Regions from separate parts of the Desulfobacter postgatei 2ac9 genome, predicted to be linked through region 1. Evidence: predicted binding sites of a transcription regulator. Region 1 holds the regulator's gene; the other holds the start of a gene.
The links. Region 1 encodes sigma-54, which starts transcription at its own class of promoters, with help from an activator protein. Its sites were predicted from a motif close to TNTGGCACANTTTCTGCTNT; they were not measured.

Region 1 (3,136 bases):
TACCGAAGGGGAGCGCAAAGCGTTCTCGGATCAGGCGGATTATGACACCGCAGATGAAATACTGGTGCTCACAGGGGAAAAAGCCCGTCTGCTTACGGGAAAAAGCTGGATCTCCGGCAAAAAAATAACCCTGTTTAAGGCCCAGGACCGGGTGGTTGTGGAAAGTACCGAAAAAAACAGGGTTGAAGCATTTTTTGATGCCGAAGATCAGGATGGTTCTTTATAAATGAGCCGACTGGTACTGGAAAAACTTGTAAAGACCTATGGCGGTAAAACCGTGGTGAATCAGGTCAGCCTGACCGTTGACCAGGGTCAGGTCACCGGGCTTCTAGGACCCAACGGTGCCGGAAAGACCACGACCTTTTATATGACCGTGGGCATGATCCGGCCGGACAAAGGCACGGTCCATCTTGACGGGGAGGATATAACCCGCTACCCCATGTATGTCAGGGCCAGAAAGGGCATTGGTTACCTGCCCCAGGAGACCTCTATATTTAAAAAACTGACTGTCAGGGAAAATATAACGGCCATTCTGGAGGTTATTGACAAAAAAGTCGCTGACATCAACCGGAAAGCCGAAACCCTGATGGAAGAACTTGGGATACTGGCCTTGGCCGGACAAAAGGCGACTTCCCTGTCCGGTGGAGAAAAGCGCCGTCTGGAAATTTCAAGGGTTCTTGCCACAGACCCCTTGTTCATCCTACTGGACGAACCCTTTGCCGGCATTGATCCTTTGGCTGTTATTGATATCCAGCAAATCATTTCCCAGCTTACCGACAAAGGCATCGGAATATTGATTTCCGATCACAATGTCAGGGAAACATTAGGCGTATGCAACACAGCTTATATTATGAGCCAGGGTATGGTTATGGAATCAGGCCCTCCCGAAAAAATTATTTCAAGCAAAGTAGCCAAACGCATTTACCTGGGAGACAATTTTAGACTTTAATCATGGAACTTGGATTACAACAAAGCCTTGCACTGACCCAGCAGCTGGTCATGACACCCCAGCTCCAACAGGCTATCAAACTGCTTCAGCTCTCCAGGCTTGAACTTGCCGAAATGATCCAGCAGGAAATGGAGCAAAATCCGGCGCTTGAAGAAATCTCCATTGATGAGGCCTCTGACAAAGCCATCACGGCCCAGGAAACCGAAACCCGGACAGCTGAAATAGAAGCCCCTGTCAAAGAAGTTACCATTGAAGAGCGGGTGCGCTCGGATACGGACTGGGAAAACTATATCAATGAATATAACTCCACCGGTAGAATCTACATGGAGTCTGAAAACAGTGAAGCGCCCAATTACGAATCATTTACATCCGAGAAACAAACCCTTGAAGCCCATTTAAAGTGGCAGTTGATGCTTTCGGATCTGCCGGACGAAGAGGAGCGACTGGGTCATGTCATCATCGGCAACCTGAACCGGGACGGATATTTATGCGCCGACGTGGAGGAGTTGGCCCAGAGTGCCGGGGCCGATATTGAAACCGTTGAAAAAGTGCTGGCTGTACTCCAGACCTTTGACCCCCCCGGCGTGTGTGCCAGAAACCTGTGCGAGACGCTTTTGATTCAAGTCCGGCAACTGGGCATTGAAAACGATATCATCACCCGGATTATTACGGATCATCTCAAAAATCTTGAAAACAGAAACAGTAAAAAAATTGCCAATGCCCTTAAAATTTCCGTTGAGGATGTGCGGGCTGCAGTAAAAATCATCCAGTTTCTTGAACCCAAGCCCGGCAGAAAATTTGCCACGGAGGAACCCGCCTACATCACCCCGGATATCTATGTTTACAAAGTCGGGGATGATTTTAAGATTGTGATGAACGATGACGGCCTTCCCAAATTAAAAATTTCAAGATTCTACAGGGAAGCCGTAGCCACCGGCAAAAAAATACCCAAGGAGACCAAGACCTATCTTAATGAAAAGATGCAGTCCGCCTCCTGGCTGATAAAATCCATTCATCAACGCCAGAAAACCATCTATCTGGTGATGGAAAGCATCATCAAGTTTCAAAGGGATTTTTTTGAAAAGGGCATTGCCTATCTGCGGCCTTTGATTTTAAAAGATATTGCCGAAGATATTGAAATGCATGAGTCTACGATCAGCCGGGTGACCACAAACAAATACGCGTACACCCCCCAGGGACTATTTGAGTTGAAATATTTTTTCAACAGCTCCATAGAACGGGGGGACGGACCTTCCATGGCATCGGCCAGCGTCAAGGAGAGAATAAGACAACTCATTGACAATGAAGATCCCAACGCACCCTTAAGTGACGATAAAATCGCCGCAATTCTGCAGGAATCAGATATTCAGATTGCCCGGCGAACCGTGGCAAAATACAGAAAGGTACTCAATATTCTGCCGTCCAACAAACGCAAACAATTATAGGGAGAGCTCATCTATGCAAGTCACCATCACGTTCAAACAGATAGAAGCATCCGATCCCCTGAAATCCTATGTAAATAAAAAGCTTAAACGGTTTGACAAGATGCTGGAGGGTCCGGCCGAGGCCAATGTTGTCTTAAGCGTTGAAAAAATAAGGCATATTGCCGAAATAACGTTAACCAGCGGCTCGCTGAACATCCATGCCAAGGAAGCGTCCGAAAGCATGTATGCCGCCATTGATATCCTGGCGGATAAAGTCAAAAGCCAGATCACAAAACACAAAGAAAAGATAAAGAAACACCTGTTGGGCAACAAGTCAAGCCTGACCGATACCCGTGAGTTCAGCATTGATGAGCCTTTGCCCGGGGACGTGGTTGATATTATTGAAGAACCCCTTGAAACAAAACCCATGGACATTGAGGATGCGGTGATTGAACTGGCGTCGGGCAAAAAATCTTTTTATGTATTCGTTAATGCCCGCACACAAGAGGTCAATGTGATTTATAAACACAATAACGGAAAACTGGGACTAATTGCCCCCCAAGGATAGGATGGCCGGAGCCAATGAAAATCAGTGACATTCTAAAGCTGGACGCTATTATCGCAGACCTGAAAGCCAAAAACAAACCAGAGGCCATAAAAGAACTGTCCCAGGCTGTTTCTCCGGTGGCCGGGGCCGAAGTCGAAGATATCACAGCGGTCCTGCTGGAACGGGAACATTTAGGCTCCACAGGCATCGGCGGCG
Region 2 (3,136 bases), 220 kb from region 1:
AAAAGTAATCATAAATATTTTGACATGTTCCCGGAATTTTTAAGGCAGTTGCATCCTAATCTTGCAGCCCTTGGCATAGCAGCAAGCAGCATATCCGTGGTCACAAACAGTTTAAGACTGTACAACGCAAAGGAGACGAACAATGAAAAAAGAAGATATGATGCATACAAGAGGGCTTGTTATTAAAAAAGAAAAGAACGGATTTGCACAGGTCGTCATGGATCGAAAAAGTGCCTGTTCAGGGTGTGATACAAGGAAGGTGGACAAGTGCCGCTCCTGTCTGACAGGAACGAAAATAAAAGCCAGGGTTCACAATTCCAAAGGTGCTGAGGAAGGGGACATTGTTACGGTCAGTATGAGCCGGGCAAAAATCATGAAAGGGGCTGCCGCTTTTTATTTGATCCCAGTTATTTTCCTGATTGCAGGGGCCTTTGTCGGGTCTTCTCTTGGGGATTTTTTGACCATCGACAACAGCCTCTCAGCCATAATTGGTGGATTTGTCAGTCTTGTTTTCGGATTTTACATTGTCCGGAAAATATCCGAGCGCATGAATTCAGACCAGGGACTGGTCCCGGAAATTACGGAGATCGTCTCTTCAGGTTCCAGTAACATCCCGGTCAAATGAAATACAGATAACTTTAATTCTGGTAGTGGTAACTTTAATAATGAAGGGATGGTCATAAAAATTTGCTTTTTTCTTTAAATTCTTCGATATCAATTTCACCATTTGCCAATCGTTTTTTCAATAAATCCAACGCGGTCTGATGGGCATTGTCTGACTGGCTCAGCTTAATTATCCACCGGACAACAAGGATTAATATAACCAGAAGGATTACCCAGAAAAAAATCATCGACCAGCCCATATATCCGCCGCCCATCATGTGAGCGCCTGGATAGAAGGCCTGGGTGTTACCCCATCCGGCAATGGAACTTCCTGTAAATACAAATAGTATGGCTAATACCCATATGCCAAGGGAAATTATATTTTTCATCATCTTCACCTGCTTTCATTTTAGTATTGAAGCTCTCCTCAGGCGACTTAACCAAAGACTAAATGCCGGGGTAAGGTCAAACGTATACCCCGACATTGTGATCAATGTTTAGAAACAGCCGCCGTATCCGTGTCCACCCCTGCCCATGCCGTAATTAAAACCAGGGGCTTTGTCAGAAAAAAGCTTCTGCATTTCTCTTTTATGGTCAAAACGTTTTTTTTCAATCTTTGAAGACAGATCAAACAGTTCTTTTTCTAACGCGTCTATTTTAGCCTGGTCTTTCTCAGGCTTTGAATATTCCTTATTCAATTCGACGCGTTTCTGGTAATATTCACTTCTAACCTCCTGAGTTTCTGAGAAAAATTTATTCATCTGGTCGTGCATCATCTGCTGATCTTCCACGGACAGATCATTCCACATGTGGCCGCCCATATGGGAGCCATTCATCATGCCGTAACCACCTCTGTGATAGCCGCCCCCCATGTTATAGCCACTGCCATGGGCAAATGCATAGGCTGCAAAACCGGTAAGAAGAAGGATGGTTCCGAGAATAAAAACTTTTTTGATTGAATGATTAGTCATGTCTATAAACTCCTTTATATTTGGGTTGCTAAAATCAATGCCAACGCATTTGTAATTGTATAATTCAACAACTATGCCAAAACTGTATCATGCTGATATCACATGCAATGTCCATGTTTTTGAGATCTTAATTAAAATTGACTGGTTAATTTTTAGGCAGAAGGCGGATAATTATTAGGCACCATATCATGGATATGATGCTGGATGACTTGATTGATATATAAGCTATAATTAAAGATCACACCATCGAAGTCTATTGAGAACCTACAAAGAACACATGGGAAATGCCGACCTTGACATATACCCTACCAGGGCATAGTATATGGTATGACATATCAATTATAAAGGAGGCACATGAACCCCGGATATAAAGACCAGATACCCAGTTTAAATCGTATTGAAGGACAGATTAAAGGTATCAAAAAAATGGTAGAGGACCGCCGGTACTGTGTTGACATTTTAACTCAGCTCAAAGCAGTTAAAGCGGCTGTTCACAAAGTCGAGCAGGAGATACTCAAATCACATATGCAGCATTGCTTAATGCATGCAGTGCAGTCAAAAAATGAAAACGATATTTTAGAAAAGATTGAAGAATTAATGCAGCTCTTAAGCAAGCGAATATAAAAAGGGGGGTCATTATGAGTATTAAGACCCAACTATTAGATATCAATGGCATGACATGCGGCGCATGCGTTCGTCATGTCGAAAATGCCGCAAAAGAGGTGCCGGGCGTTAAAGACGCTTCGGTAAATTTTGCGACAGAAAAGTTGAAAGTTTCATACCAACCTGAAAAATTTAAAATAGAGGATCTAACAGCAGCAATAAAGAAAGCAGGATACGAAGGATATCCTGAGAAGACGGAAAATTCAAAGACGTTTGGCGTCAAAGGGATGACCTGCGCAGCATGTGTAAAGAGAGTAGAAGATGCAATTGCCGATGTGAAAGGGATAAAATCGGCAACAGTTAATTTGGCAACCGAGAAAGTCCGTATAACTTTTTCAGATAATGAACTGGATCTTTCTGATATTTTCCATGTGGTTGAAACAGCAGGCTACCAACTTGTGGAAGCCGGTGAAGAAGAGTCTGAAAATAAGAAAAACATAGAACTTAAACGGCAATTTACCAGCCTTGTTGTTTCCATAGGTTTTGCGATTCCATTGCTTCTTATTGCCATGCTTGAGATGGTCGGCATTCCCCTTCCGGACTTTATCAGTCCGATGCACAGCCCGAAAACGTTTGCTGTGAGTCAACTATTCCTCACGATTCCCATAATTTTTTGCGGTCTCCATTTTTATGTTAAAGGGTATCCTGCCCTTTTCAGGGGGCATCCAAATATGGATTCTCTGATCGCCATAGGTACAACCTCAGCTATCGTTTACAGTGCGTTTAATACCGTCTTGATACTGACAGGCAGGACGGACCTTGTGATGCACCTGTATTATGAAACTGCCGGGGTGATCATCGCATTAATCAAGGTTGGAAAATATATGGAGGCTGTCAGCAAAGGCAAAACATCAGGTGCGATAAAAAAACTGATGGGGTTGCAGCCTAAAACAGCTATC

Region 2: DESPODRAFT_RS06615 (Spy/CpxP family protein refolding chaperone) is a predicted target of sigma-54. The motif match lies at 1,636-1,655, and genes of this name have one in related genera.

Annotation. Positions count from the first base shown of each region.
Region 1 covers NZ_CM001488.1:1,209,090-1,212,225, reverse strand. Annotated here, with positions in the region: gene DESPODRAFT_RS05515 (LptA/OstA family protein) at 1-226, shown strand, start outside; gene lptB (LPS export ABC transporter ATP-binding protein) at 227-949, shown strand; gene rpoN (RNA polymerase factor sigma-54) at 952-2,394, shown strand; gene hpf (ribosome hibernation-promoting factor, HPF/YfiA family) at 2,408-2,941, shown strand; gene DESPODRAFT_RS05495 (PTS sugar transporter subunit IIA) at 2,956-3,136, shown strand, end outside.
Region 2 covers NZ_CM001488.1:1,432,280-1,435,415, reverse strand. Annotated here, with positions in the region: gene DESPODRAFT_RS06625 (SoxR reducing system RseC family protein) at 143-625, shown strand; gene DESPODRAFT_RS06620 (SHOCT domain-containing protein) at 678-995, opposite strand; gene DESPODRAFT_RS06615 (Spy/CpxP family protein refolding chaperone) at 1,101-1,574, opposite strand; gene DESPODRAFT_RS06610 (metal-sensitive transcriptional regulator) at 1,929-2,198, shown strand; gene DESPODRAFT_RS06605 (heavy metal translocating P-type ATPase) at 2,213-3,136, shown strand, end outside.